2 regions of the Streptomyces sp. NPDC047853 genome follow, and region 2 is predicted to be linked to the other one. Evidence: riboswitches for the same ligand, from Rfam matches in the RefSeq annotation. Region 2 holds a riboswitch; the other holds the start of a gene.
The links. A riboswitch is a leader RNA that binds a small molecule or an ion and turns the genes downstream of it on or off. The one in region 2 is predicted to bind thiamine pyrophosphate.
Positions count from the first base shown of each region.

Region 1 (7,033 bases), on a different contig from region 2:
GGCCGTCGTCCCCTATCAGCACGTTCTCCGGCTTCATGTCGCGGTGCACGAACCCGGCCCGGTGCGCGGCGCCGAGCGCGGCCAGCACCGGCTCCAGGATGTCCAGCGCGGCCCGCGGCCGGAGCGCCCCGCGCTCGCGCAGCACGTCGCGCAGGGTGCAGCCGGCGATGTACTCCATCGCCAGGTAGACGTACGCCCCCTCGGCACCCTGGTCGAAGACCTGCACCACGTTGGGGTGGTCGAGCCGGGCGACGGACTTCGCCTCCCGGATGAAGCGCTCCACGAAGGTGGCGTCGGTCGCGAGCGTCGGGTGCATCACCTTCAGCGCGAGCACGCGGTCCAGGCGGGTGTCCACGGCCCGGTAGACCGTGGCCATCCCGCCGACCGCGATCCGCGCCTCGACGCGGTACCGGCCGTCGAGCAGCTGCCCGACGAGGGGGTCCTGAAGGGTCGTGTCCACGCAGGTGAGTGTACGAGCCACCACGGACACCCCGTGTCGCCGTCGGCGATCGGGAGCGGTACTGCAGCGCACCTGTGACGTACCCCACCGGAGCGGCGGACCCGCGTGCCGGTGCTCAGAAAGCGGGCCGCTCCGGGTCCAGCGCCGCCATGCCCTCCGTGGGGGAGGACGCCTCGGCGAAACGCCGCCGGGGGATCCGTCCCGCCCGCCGGGCCAACCGCCCCGCCTCGACCGCGGCCCGCATGGCGCCGGCCATCAGCACCGGCTCCTGCGCCCGCGTGACCGCCGACGCGAGCATCACCCCCGCGCACCCCAGTTCCATCGCGAGCGCCACGTCGGACGCCGTACCGGCCCCCGCGTCCAGGATCACCGGCACGCGCGCGTGCTCCACGATCAGCTCGAAGTTGTGCGGGTTGCGGATACCGAGCCCGGACCCGATCGGCGAGCCCAACGGCATGATCGCCGCACAGCCGACGTCCTCCAGCTTCCGCGCCAGGACCGGGTCGTCGTTCGTGTACGGCAGCACCGTGAACCCGTCGTCGACCAGCGTCTCCGCCGCGTCCAGCAGCTCGATCGGGTCCGGCAGCAGGGTGCGCTCGTCGGCGATGACCTCCAGTTTGACCAGGTCCGTGCCGAGCGCCTCGCGCGCCAGCCGGGCGGTGAGGACGGCCTCCCCGGCGGTGAAGCAGCCGGCCGTGTTCGGCAGCACCCGGATGCCGAGCCGCTCCAGCACGGACAGCACGGATCCGTGCACCGAGGCGTCCACCCGCCGCATCGCGACGGTCGTCAGCTCCGTGCCGGAGGCCAGGAGAGCCCGCTCCAGCACATCGAGGCTGGGCGCCCCGCCCGTGCCCATGATCAGGCGGGACGCGTACGCCGTACCGCCGAGGACGAAGGGATCGTCGGCCATGGTCAGCCTCCTTGGACAGCGGTGAGGACCTCGACGCGGTCGCCGTCGGCCAGGGCGGTGGCGGACCACCGCGCGCGCGGGACGACGGTCTCGTTCAGGGCGGCGGCGATTCCGGACGGCGCCGCGGTGAGCGTGCCCACCAGGGCGTCCAGGGCCGTGCCGGGAGCCACCTCGCGCGGCTCGCCGTTGACGGAGATGTTCATGCGGGCTGCTCCGAGAGTGCGGGAGCGGCGCTGAAACGCCGCGGGGTGAAGGGCCGGGCCTCGGGCGGCAGCTCCCCGGTGGTCAGGACGTGCGCCATGGCGTCACCGGTCACGGGGGTGAGCAGGACGCCGTTGCGGTAGTGCCCGGTGGCCAGCAGCAGCCCCTCCAGGCCGGTCGGGCCCAGCAGCGGGGCGTTGTCCGGGGACCCCGGGCGCAGGCCTGCGCGGGTCTCCGTCAGGGGCAGCTCGGTGATGCCGGGGACCAGCTCGTGGGCGTCGCGCAGCAGCTCGTAGACGCCGCCCGCGGTCACCGTCGTGTCCCAGCCCAGCTCCTCGCTGGTGGCGCCGACGACCAGCTCGCCGCTCTCCCGGGGCACCAGGTAGAGCGGGTTGCCGCGCACCACGGCGCGGACCGTCCGGTTCAGCAGGGGCCCGTGCGCCGCCGGCATCGCCAGCCGCAGCACCTGCCCCTTCACGGGCCGCACCGGCGGCAGCACGTCGTCCGGGACCCCGGCGAGCCGCCCGCTCAGGCTGCCCCCGGCCAGCACCACCTGCCCGGCCTCCAGCACCGTCCCGTCGGCCGTGACCACCCCCGTGGCCCGCTCCCCGCGCCCGATGGCGAGCCGCTCGGCCCACACCCGGTGGAACACCACGCCCGCGCCCTCGCAGGCGGCCAGGAGCGCGGCGGCCAGCCGCCGGGGGTCGATCTGGTGGTCGCCGTCCACCCGGAGCCCGCCGCGCACGCCCGGCGCGAGCATCGGTTCCAGGCGGCGGCACTCGCGCCCCGACAGCCACTCGGCCTCCAGCCCCGAGCGCTGCTGGAGCGCGTGCAGTTCCCGCAGGTGGGCGCGGTCGTCGGCGTCCAGCGCGACGGCGAGGGTGCCGCAGCGGCGGTAGCCGAGGTCGTGGCCCGTGCGGTCGGCGAGCTCGGCGGCGAACTCGGGGTAGCGGCGGGCCGAGGCGAGGTTCAGGGCGAGCAGGGTCTGCTCGCCGTAGTGAAGTTCCGTGACGGCGGCCAGCATCCCGGCCGCCACCTGGGCGGCCCCGCCGCCCGGCTCCGGGTCGACGAGGGCCGTGGCCAGCCCGCGCTGCGCGGCCCGCCAGGCCGTGACCAGGCCGATGATCCCGCCGCCGACGACCAGGACGTCGGATGCACGGGACGACGTGTGTGACGGAGACGACATGGGCGTCCAGCCCCTCCCTTCGCCGGCATGACCCGGATCAGGTTCGTACGGTCGGAGGCCGCCAGCCTCCCTCTCAGCCCGGTGCGTCCGGGCTCCCGCGAGTGCCTTACGTTGGCCACCCTAGCCCGCGGCCCAGCACACGTGTAAGGGAGCCCGTGCCCATGGCGCGTTCACTCGACGGTCTCGTCCTCGCCCCGGTCGCCGACCAGGCGCCCGGCCAGGTGGGCACCCGCACCCGGTTCGGCTACCACGAGCGGGACGGCGCCGTGTGGGCCGAGTACGCGGGCGGCGACGTGGTCCTCGGTCGCCTGGTGGGCACCCGGGAGGGCGACCGGCTCGACTTCCGGTACGTGCAGCTCGGGACCGACGGCGGCACGTCCTCGGGCCACTGCGTCTCGACCGTCGTCGAGCTGCCCGACGGCCGGGTGCGCCTGGAGGAGACCTGGGAGTGGGAGTCGCGGCCGGGCAGCGGGACGAGCGTTGTGGAGCAGGTCACTCCGCACGAGCACTGACTGACAGAACGTCAGGTGTCTAAGGTGATCAGGTGAGCGAGCAGACGCAGGAGCAGACCCGGGAACGGGCGGCGGACACGGAGCGCCGTGTGGTCGTCGTGGGCGCGGGCATGGCGGGCGTGCAGACCGCCGTCGCCCTGCGGGAGCAGGGTTTCACCGGCACCGTGACCCTGATCGGAGCCGAGCCGCACCAGCCGTACGACCGGCCCCCGCTGTCCAAGGCCGTCCTGCTCGGCACCGCCGAGGGCTCCGCCTTCGACGTCGACTTCGAGGCACTCGACATCACCCTGCGGCTCGGCTGCGAGGCCCTGGGCGTCCGTCCCGGCGCCCACCTCCTGGACACCTCCGCCGGACCCGTGCCCTACGACGCCCTGGTCCTCGCGACCGGAGCCGAACCGGTCCGGCTCCCCGGCGCCGAGGGCGTGCCCGGCGTGCACCTGCTGCGCACCCTGGACGACGCCGAACGGCTGCGCCCGGTGCTGGCCCGGCAGCACGACATCGTGGTCGTCGGCGCCGGCTGGATCGGCGCCGAGTTCGCCACCGCCGCGCGGGAGGCGGGCTGCGCGGTGACCGTCGTGGAGGCCGCCGACCGGCCCCTCGCCGGCGCGCTGCCCGCCGAGGTCGCCGCGCCGATGGCCGCCTGGTACGCCGAAGCCGGCGCCGTGCTGCGCACGCACGCGCGCGTGGAGCGCGTCGAGCCCGCCGCGGACGGGGGGACGGGGCACGTGGTCCTCGACGACGGCTCCCGGCTGCCCGCCGGCGCGGTCGTCGTCGGCATCGGCGCCCGGCCCGCCACCGCGTGGCTCGCCGGCTCGGGGATCGACCTCGGCGAACACGGCGACGTGCCGGCCGACGACCGCCTGCGCACCTCCGCACCGGACGTCTACGCGGTCGGCGACTGCGCGTCCTTCCCCTCCGCCCGCTACGGGGAGCGGCTGCTGGTGCACCACTGGGACAACGCCCTCCAGGGCCCGCGCACGGTCGCCGCCGCCATCGTCGGCGCCCCCGCCGACGAGGCCCCCGAGGCCTACGACCCCGTGCCGTACTTCTGGTCCGAGCAGTTCGGCCGCTTCGTCCAGTACGCCGGCCACCACACGGCCGCCGACGCCACCCTCTGGCGCGGTGACCCCGCGGGGCCCGCCTGGTCGGTCTGCTGGCTGCGCGAGGACCGCCTGGTCGCCCTGCTGGCGGTCGGCCGTCCCCGGGACCTGGCGCAGGGCAGACGCCTGATCCAGGCGGGCACGAGGATGGACCCGCGGCTGCTGACCGACCCGGCGAGACCGCTCAAGGCGGCGACGGCCTAGCCCTTCCGTATCTTTCCGAGGCCTTCCGCCCCCGGCCCGGATGCCGTGACGGACGGGTCCGGTTTCCCACTGTCAGTGCCGGATGGCAGGCTTGTGGGCGTGACCGAGATTGACGCAAAGACCGACGCGCTCGTGCCTGCCTGGCTCACCGTCCCCGACATCGCCGAGATGCTCGGCGTCGAGGTGACCCGCGTACGCCAGCTGATCAGGGAAGGCCAGCTCATCGCCGTCCGCCGCGGCGAGAACCGCGCGCTGCACGTCCCGGCGGCCTTCATCGACGAGGACAAGGTGGTCAAGGGCCTGGTCGGGACCCTGACGCTGCTGCGGGACGACGGCTTCACGGCCGAGGAGATGCTGGAGTGGCTCTTCACGCCGGACCCGTCCCTGCCCGGCACCCCCGCCCAGGCGCTGAGCGAGAACCGCGGCACGGAGGTGAAGCGCCGCGCCCAGGCGCTCGCCGTCTGACCTGACCCGTCCTCGCGCCCGGCACCCGGGTGCGGTACGGTCCGGCCCGCTGCCCCGACCGGGGGCGGCGGCGCCGCCTTCCGCGTGCCTGCGGCCCTCGCCGGTGCCCGACCCTCGGTGCCGGGCTGTACCGGCCCCGGGCCGCCGGCCGTGTCCGCCCGAGGGGCCGGACGGGGTGACGAGACACCCGCACCGTGGGGCCGCCGAGGCCCGTCAACCGAGGCCGTGCGCCCGCTCGCGGGCCCACGCCACCGACCTGGGGGAACCCGCATGCCCGCACCAGACGCCAGCACCGCCCGCGCCCGGCTCGCCGACGCCCGGCTCTACCTCTGCACGGACGCCCGCCGCGGACAGGGCGACCTGCCCGAGTTCCTGGACGCGGTGCTGGCCGGCGGCGTCGACATCGTGCAGTTGCGCGACAAGGGCATGGAGGCGGCCGAGGAACTGGAGCACCTCGAGGTCTTCGCCGACGCCTGCGCCCGCCACGGCAAGCTCCTCGCGGTCAACGACCGGGCGGACGTCGCCCACGCCGCCCGCGCCGACGTGCTGCACCTCGGCCAGGGCGACCTCCCGGTGCCCGCCGCCCGCGCGATCCTCGGTGACGACGTCCTCGTCGGCCGTTCCACCCACGCCGACTCCGAGGCCGCCGCTGCCGCCGTCCAGGACGGCGTGGACTACTTCTGCACCGGCCCGTGCTGGCCGACCCCCACCAAGCCCGGCCGGCACGCGCCCGGCCTCGACCTGGTGCGGTACACGGCGTCCCTGGGCACCGACCGCCCCTGGTTCGCCATCGGCGGCATCGACCTGGGCAATCTCGACGAGGTCCTGGAGGCCGGTGCCCGGCGCGTCGTCGTGGTCCGCGCGATCACCGGCGCCGACGACCCGGGCGCGGCGGCGGCCGACTTCGCGAAGCGGCTGCGCCAGGCGTAGCGAGACGGATGCGCCAGGTCGTAGCCGGAGGCATGTGTCCAAAGGATGGACAACAAATCGACAATGCGGACAAATCTCCCGCATCCGGTTGGGTGACCGCCGCCCCCTGACTAACCTGCCCGTATGGCCCTCGGAACCGCATCCACCAGGACGGATCGCGCACGCACCGTGCGCGACATCCTGGCCACCGGCAAGACGACCTGCTCGTTCGAGTTCTCGGCACCGAAGACGCCCAAGGGCGAGAAGAACCTGTGGAGCGCGCTGCGGCGGGTGGAGGCGGTCGCCCCGGACTTCGTCTCCGTGACCTACGGCGCCGGCGGTTCCACGCGCGCCGGCACGGTCAGGGAGACCCAGCAGATCGTCGCCGACACGACGCTGACCCCGGTCGCCCACCTCACCGCGGTCGACCACTCCATCGCCGAGCTGCGCAACATCATCGGCCAGTACGCCGACGCCGGGATCCGCAACATGCTGGCCGTGCGCGGCGATCCGCCCGGGGACCCCATGGGCGACTGGATCGCGCACCCCGAGGGCCTGACCTACGCCGCCGAACTCGTCGAACTCATCAAGGAGTCGGGCGACTTCTGCGTCGGCGTCGCCGCCTTCCCGGAGATGCACCCGCGCTCCGCCGACTGGGACACGGACGTCGCGCGCTTCGTCGACAAGTGCCGGGCCGGCGCCGACTACGCGATCACGCAGATGTTCTTCCAGCCGGAGTCCTACCTGCGCCTGCGCGACCGGGTCACCGCGGCCGGCTGCGAGACCCCGGTCATCCCCGAGGTGATGCCGGTGACCAGTGTGAAGATGCTGGAGAGGTTGCCGAAGCTCAGCAACGCCTCGTTCCCGGCCGAGCTGGAAGAGCGGATCCTCACAGCCAAGGACGATCCGGCCGCTGTACGCTCCATCGGTATCGAGTTCGCCACGGAGTTCTGCGCGCGGCTGCTGGCCGAGGGTGTGCCCGGACTGCACTTCATCACGCTGAACAACTCCACGGCGACCCTGGAAATCTACGAGAACCTGGGCCTGCACCACTCACCGCGGGCCTAGACCGGCCGCACATACTTG
Region 1 covers NZ_JBIDCI010000010.1:91,535-98,567, forward strand. The annotation lists gene pknB (Stk1 family PASTA domain-containing Ser/Thr kinase) at 1-460, opposite strand, end outside; gene ACGF5T_RS20030 (thiazole synthase) at 576-1,370, opposite strand; gene thiS (sulfur carrier protein ThiS) at 1,373-1,573, opposite strand; gene thiO (glycine oxidase ThiO) at 1,570-2,757, opposite strand; TPP riboswitch at 2,755-2,866, opposite strand; gene ACGF5T_RS20045 (hypothetical protein) at 2,919-3,269, shown strand; gene ACGF5T_RS20050 (NAD(P)/FAD-dependent oxidoreductase) at 3,302-4,573, shown strand; gene ACGF5T_RS20055 (Rv2175c family DNA-binding protein) at 4,673-5,038, shown strand; gene thiE (thiamine phosphate synthase) at 5,309-5,968, shown strand; gene metF (methylenetetrahydrofolate reductase [NAD(P)H]) at 6,092-7,015, shown strand.
Region 1: linked by a shared signal. The riboswitch ahead of thiO (glycine oxidase ThiO) and the one ahead of ACGF5T_RS24355 (thiamine ABC transporter substrate-binding protein) in region 2 are both predicted to bind thiamine pyrophosphate.

Region 2 (7,033 bases):
CTTCTTCGGCCTGCGCCGTCGCGGGGCCAACGGCGACCGCTGACGCCGCCCGCCCGTCGCGGCACTGGTGGTCCGTCCCCGGCCCGGGGGCGGGCCACCGTCGCGTCGCGGCGGCTCAGCCGAACGTCGCCCGGTCCAGCCAGAGGTCCAGCAGGCCGCGGTCACCGAGCACCTGGAGCCCGGGGGCGTCCGGCGGGAGCCTGCGGTAGAAGGCCAGCAGCACGTCCGTGAGCGGCCCGCGCAGCGCCACGGTCGCCTTCTCGTGGCCACGGCGCCAGGTCACACCCTCCTCACCCAGTTCGATGAGCCATTCGGCGTTCGAACCGGCGCCGGCATCGGTGGCGTGCAGGTGGATGCTCCGGCCCGGGGCCCGCAGCTCCTTCGTCGGCCCGTCCGGGAGGACCCGCTGCACGAACCGCACGATCTCCAGCCACTCGTCGATCGCGTCGGCGGCCACGTCGGCCGCGACCGCCTCGACCGGCCGGCCCGCCGCGAGGGACGCGTCCACCCCGTGGACGAGGAGTTCATGCGTCATACGGCGGGCCCAGAAGCCCGCGGTGTGGTCCCCGAACCACGACCACGCCCGCCCGTCCGGTCCGGCCTCGCGCAGCGCGTGCACGGCCTTCGCACCGGACTCCGCCAGCCACTCGTCCAGTGCGGCGGCGTCCCCGCGCGTCGCGGGCCCTGCGGACCCGGGCACCCGGTCGACCGGGACCTCCTCCTCGGCGCGGGTACGGACGATCAGCTCCACCCAGCGCAGGGCACGGCCGACATGCCGTACGAGGTCCTCCAGGGACCAGTCCGGGCAGGTCGGCACGGTGGCCGACAGGTCGGCGCCGGACCCGACGACGGCCCGCAACTGCCGTACCTGGAGGGCGGTTTCATCGCAGTAGCGCTCATGAGTGAGGAGTGTCATGCCCGTGACCCTACGGCCGGGCGATCATCCGAGCACGACGATTTCCGCTCCGTCGAACTCCACCCCGACCGCGTCCCCCACCTCCGGCGCCGCCCGCAGCGCGCACGCCGCCTCCAGGCGCGGCGCGTCCTCGGGCTGGAGGTGGACGGCGACGTGGGTGCCCCGGAAGGTGCGGGCGGTGACGGTGCAGCGCAGGCCGGCGTCGGCGGACACCAGGCGGACCCCGGAGGGTCGGACCAGCAGGTCCCGCACCCCCTGCGGGGCGTCCTCGGGCACCGGCACCTTGCCCCACGGAGTGTCGCCGCTCTGCCCGGTGACCGTCGCCTCCACGACGTTGTCGAAGCCGAGGAAACGGGCCACGAACGCGTCGGCCGGCCGCTGCCACACCTCCAGCGGCGTCCCCGACTGGGCGATCCGCCCGTCCCGCATCACCACCACCCGGTCGGCGAGCGCGAAGGCCTCGCCCTGGTCGTGCGTCACGGCGAGCACGGTCGTGCCCAGTCGGCCGAACAGCTCCCGCAGCTCGACCACGAGACGCTCCCGCAGCGAGCGGTCGAGCTGGCCGAGCGGCTCGTCCAGCATCAGCAGCCGGGGCCGGGGCGCCAGCGCGCGGGCCAGCGCCACCCGCTGCTGCTCACCGCCGGAGAGCGCGGCGACGGACCTGCGGGCGGCGTCCGGCAGACCGACCAGGTCCAGCAACTCCCCCACCCTGACCCGCTGTTCGTCGCGCGAGGCGCCGCGCATCCGGGGTCCGAAGGCGATGTTCCCCGCCACGTCCCGCTGCGGGAAGAGCTGGTGGTCCTGGAACATCAACCCCACCTCGCGCCGGTGTGCGGGCACCGCGGCCTGGTCCCGCCCGTCGAGCACCACCCGACCGGCGTCCAGCGGCTGGAGCCCGGCGACCGCGCGCAGCAGCGTCGACTTGCCGCTGCCGCTGGGCCCGAGCACACACACCACCTGGTGCTCGGCGACCTCCAGGTCGACGGAGTCGAGCACCGCCCGCCCACCGAAGCGGACGGTCGCGCCCTCAAGGCTCAGCAGCATCCCTAGAACTCCCCGCTCCGGTCGGTCCGCAGCCGCTCCAGCGCCACCAGGGCCACGGCGCACACCAGCATCAGAATCGTCGAAAGGGCCATGGCCTGGCCGTAGTTCATGTCCCCGGGCCGTCCCAGCAGCCGGGCCACGGCGACCGGCAGTGTCGGGCTGTCGGGCCTCGCGATGAAGACGGTGGCCCCGAACTCCCCGAGCGACACCGCGAAGGCGAACCCGGCCGCCACCAGCAGGGCGCGGCGCACCATCGGCAGGTCCACCTCACGCCAGACCCGCCAGGGCGAGGCCCCGAGCACGGACGCCGCCTCCCTCAGCCGTACGTCCACCGCCCGCAGCACCGGCAGCATCGTGCGCACGACGAAGGGGACGCCGACCAGCGCCTGCGCGAGCGGTACCAGGATCCAGGTGGATCGGAGGTCCAGCGGGGGTTCGTCCAGCGCGATCAGGAAGCCGAAGCCGACCGTGACGGCGGACACCCCGAGCGGCAGCATCAGCAGGGCGTCGAACCCGCGCACGAAACGTCCCGCGTCACGCCGGGTGAGCGCGGTGGCGGCCAGCGCGCCGATCACCACGGCGATGACGGTCGCGGCGAGGGCGTACCGGAGGGAGTTGCCGATCGCCTCGATCGGCGGGACGAGGAAGGCACCGCCGTCCGCGCGGGTCAGCGCCCGGTAGTAGCCGAAGCCGGACGCGCCGAGCGAGCGCTGCACCAGCACCGCCAGCGGCAGCAGGACGAGTCCGGCGACGGTGAGCAGCACTCCGGCCAGCAGCGCCCACTGCCCGGCCCCGCGCGGGCGGTGCGCCGTCCGGGCGGCGTCCACCAGGCGCAGGGCCGTCTCCCGCCGCCGTACCGTCCAGGCGTGCACGGCGAGGACGGCGGCGACCGCCGCGAACTGGATCATGGTGAGCACGGCGGCCGTGGACAGGTCGAAGACCTGCGAGGTCTGCCGGTAGATCTCCACTTCCAGGGTGGAGAAGGTGGGCCCGCCGAGGATCTGGACGACGCCGAACGAGGTGAAGGTGAACAGGAACACCATGAGCGCCGCGGCGGCCACGGGGGGCCCGAGCGCGGGCAGCGTGACCGTCCGCCAGGCGGTGAGGCGGGATGCGCCGAGCATCCGCGCGGCCTCCTCCTGCCGGGGGTCGAGCTGCGCCCAGAGGCCGCCGACGGTGCGCACGACGACCGCGTAGTTGAAGAACACGTGCGCGAGCAGGATCGCCCACACCGTGGTGTCCAGCCTGAGGCCCCACAGCTCGTCGAGCAGGCCGCCGCGTCCGACCAGCGCCAGGAACGCCGTACCGACGACGACCGTCGGCAGGACGAACGGCACGGTCACCACGGCCCGCAGGAACTGCTTGCCGGGGAAGTCGAAACGGGCGAAGACGTACGCGCCGGGCAGGGCGATCAGCAGGGTGAGCGCGGTGGAGGCCAGGGCCTGCCAGGTGGTGAACCACAGCACGTGCCGGATGTCGGACTGGGCCAGCACGTCCGCGATCCGCCCGAACTGCCAGACCCCGTCGACCTTCAGCCCGCGCGCGACGATCGCGGCGACGGGGTAGGCGAAGAACACCGCGAAGAACGCGACGGGCACGGCCATCAGGCCGAGCCGCGCCACGCTCCCGCGCGCGGTGCTCCGGCGTTTCACTTCAGGACGAGCGAGGTCCACGACTTGACCCACTGGTCGCGGTGGTCGGCGATCTTCGCCGGGTCCATGGTCTGCGGGTCCTCGGCCTGCGGCCCGAACTTCCGGAACGCCTCGGGGATCTGCGCGCCCTCACGCACCGGGTAGACGAACATGTTCAGCGGCATGTCGTCCTGGAACTCCTTGCTGATCAGGAAGTCGAGGAGCGCCTTGCCCCCCTCGGGGTTCGCGGCGTTCTCCAGCAGTCCCGCGTACTCGACCTGGCGGAAGCAGGTGCCCTGGGCCACGCCCGTCGGCGCGGTGGCCGGCTGCGGGTCGGCGTAGATGACCTCGGCGGGCGGGGAGGAGGCGTAGGAGACGACGAGCGGACGGTCGCCGCCGGCCTTCCTGCCGCCGGACGAACCGGAGAACTCCTCGTTGTACGCCTGCTCCCAGCTGTCGACGACCTTGACGCCGTTCGCCTTCAGCTTCTTCCAGTAGCCCTGCCATCCTCCCCCGCTCTCGGCTTCGCTCGAGCGGGAGGTGCCCCCGTCCCCGTACTTCGCGGCGGTGCCCAGCAGGAAGCCGAGGCCGGGCGAGGAGCTGCCGGCGTTCTCGGTGACGAGCAGGTCCTTGTACCGGGGGTCGGCCAGGTCGTCGAGGGAGTCCGGCGGGGTCAGCCCGTGCTCGTCGAAGTACGCCTTGTCGTAATTGACGCAGACGTCCCCGGTGTCGACGGGCGTGACCCGGTGCTTGTCCTGGTCGGCCCGGTACTCGGGGAGGACCAGGTCGGAGCCCTTCGCCTCGTACGGCTGGAAGATCCCGTTGTCGAGGGCGCGGGACAGCAGCGTGTTGTCGACGCCGAAGAAGACGTCCCCCTGGGGGTTGTCCTTGGTGAGGATGGCCTTGTTGACGGCCTGACCGGCGTCGCCGTCCTCCAGGACCCTGACCTTGTAGCCGGAGCGCTTCTCGAAGGCGGCGACGACGTCCTTCGACGCGGCCCACGAGTCATGGCTGACCAGGGTCACGGTCTTGGGGTCGCCGGACCCCTGACCGTCCTCCGACGACGATCCGCAGGCGGCCAGCGTGCCGACCATGCCGAGTCCGAGGGCCAGGACACTGACCTTCTTGGTGATGCTCACTGAATTCCTCCTGGGTGACCAGGAGAAGACGCGGCCCCGCCCGGGACCCCTGGCGAGGGACCCGGGCAGGGCGCAACAGCTCGAGTGGTGACCGATCTCCCTACCCAGAATGACCTGGGCCAGGTTCGGAGGGTCTGCGGCCGGTGCCGCACTCTCAGCGCTGTGGCGCTCCCCTGTCGGAATATGAAGATGTACTTGTACTGACCTGAGATGACGTACGCGTGATACTGACGCCGGTCAGGTTACCGCTCGCTCGCGGCGAGCTGACCACACGCCCCGTCGATCTCCTGGCCACGGGTGTCCCGGATCGTCACCGGCACACCGTGCGCCGCGATCGCCTCCACGAACGCCTTCTCGTCCTCGGGCCGCGAGGCGGTCCACTTCGAGCCGGGCGTCGGGTTGAGCGGGATGAGGTTGACGTGCACGGGCCTGCCCTTGAGCAGCCGCCCGAGCCGGTCACCGCGCCACGCCTGGTCGTTGATGTCGCGGATCAGCGCGTACTCGATCGACAGCCGGCGCCCCGACCGCTCCGCGTACTCGAACCCGGCGTCCAGCACCTCGCGCACCTTCCACCGCGTGTTGACCGGGACGAGGGTGTCGCGCAGCTCGTCGTCGGGCGCGTGCAGCGAGATGGCGAGGCGGCACTTGAAGCCCTCGTCGGCGAACCGGTGGATCGCCGGCACGAGGCCGACGGTGGAGACGGTGATGCCGCGCTGGGAGAGCCCCAGCCCGTCGGGCTCGGGGTCGGTGAGCCGGCGGATGGAACCGACGACGCGCTTGTAGTTGGCGAGGGGCTCGCCCATGCCCATGAACACGATGTTGCTGAGCCGGGCCGGACCACCGGGGACCTCCCCGTCGCGCAGCGCCCGCATCCCGTCCACGATCTGGTGCACGATCTCGGCGGTGGACAGGTTCCGGTCCAGGCCGGCCTGCCCCGTGGCGCAGAACGGGCAGTTCATGCCGCAGCCCGCCTGGGAGCTGATGCACATGGTCACCCGGTCCGGGTAGCGCATCAGGACGGACTCGACGAGCGTCCCGTCGAACAGCTTCCACAGCGTCTTGCGCGTGGTGCCCTGATCGGTCGACAGGTGCCGGACGACCGACATCAGCTCGGGCAGCAACGCCTCCCGCAGCCCCTGCCGCGAGCCGGCCGGGATGTCCGTCCACTGCTCGGGGTCGTGCGCGTACCGCGCGAAGTAGTGCTGCGAGAGCTGCTTCGCACGGAACGGCTTCTCGCCGATGGCGGCGACGGCCTCCTTGCGCTCGGCAGGCGTGAGATCGGCGAGGTGCCGCGGCGGCTTCTTGACTCCGCGCGGGGCGACGAATGTGAGTTCTCCGGGCTTAGGCATGACGTTCCCAGTGTCGCAGATCCACTCGGGTGACCCGCGACCGTCGCCCGCTCCGGCGGTCGTCGGCGGTTTCCCCAGGTCACCCGCCGGGTGACCGCGGAACGGCGCACGGCGCGACCTCGTACGGATCGCACGCGTCGAGGCGGATGAAGCGAACGGGGCGCACCGGGAGGCGGCCGCCCGCCTCGGGGCGCCGGCGCCTCCCCCGCGGCGGACGCCGGGGGAACGGCGTCGTGCCCCGACCGCGGGCGCCGCGGCCGCGAGCCCGACCGCAGGGCGTTGCCGTCGACGCCGGTAAGGGGTGGTGGTGCCGCCCCGGAACGCACCGCGCCCCTCCCGCGAGGGCGGCCCGGTCGTGCGGCCGCGGGTGCGGAAGGGGCGGGGAGGCGGCCGGTACGACCAGCAGCGGTGGACCCGTGCGTCGGCCGGCCGGGACGGTCCGAGGGTCAGCCCGATCCGACGAAGATCACCAGCAGGAGCCACACCACCGGCGCCGTCGGCAGCAGGGAGTCCAGGCGGTCCATGATGCCGCCGTGGCCCGGGAGCAGCGTGCCCATGTCCTTGATGCCGAGGTCTCGCTTGATCATGGACTCACCGAGGTCGCCCAGCGTGGCGCTGACGGCGACCGCGAGGCCGAGCAGCAGACCCTGCCACCAGGTGCCGTCGTCGATCAGGAACTGCATGCACGGGGCGCCCGCCGCCATCGCGAAGCCCACCGCTCCGAGCAGGCCCTCGCGGGTCTTGCCGGGGCTGATGCGCGGAGCGAGCTTGGTCCTGCCGAACCGCCAGCCCACCGCGTAGGCGCCGGTGTCGCTGACGACCGTCAGCGCCAGGAAGACCAGCACGCGCCAGGCGCCGTCGTCCGCCATGAGCATCATCGTGACGAACGTGGCCAGGAAGGGCACGTAGAACGCCGCGAACAGGCCCGCCGTGACGTCTCTGAGGTAGCCCTCC
Region 2 covers NZ_JBIDCI010000013.1:204,360-211,392, reverse strand. The annotation lists gene ACGF5T_RS24375 (LAETG motif-containing sortase-dependent surface protein) at 1-43, shown strand, start outside; gene ACGF5T_RS24370 (maleylpyruvate isomerase family mycothiol-dependent enzyme) at 116-916, opposite strand; gene ACGF5T_RS24365 (ABC transporter ATP-binding protein) at 941-1,960, opposite strand; gene ACGF5T_RS24360 (iron ABC transporter permease) at 1,963-3,633, opposite strand; gene ACGF5T_RS24355 (thiamine ABC transporter substrate-binding protein) at 3,609-4,730, opposite strand; TPP riboswitch at 4,810-4,915, opposite strand; gene rlmN (23S rRNA (adenine(2503)-C(2))-methyltransferase RlmN) at 4,973-6,079, opposite strand; gene ACGF5T_RS24345 (phosphatidate cytidylyltransferase) at 6,526-7,033, opposite strand, start outside.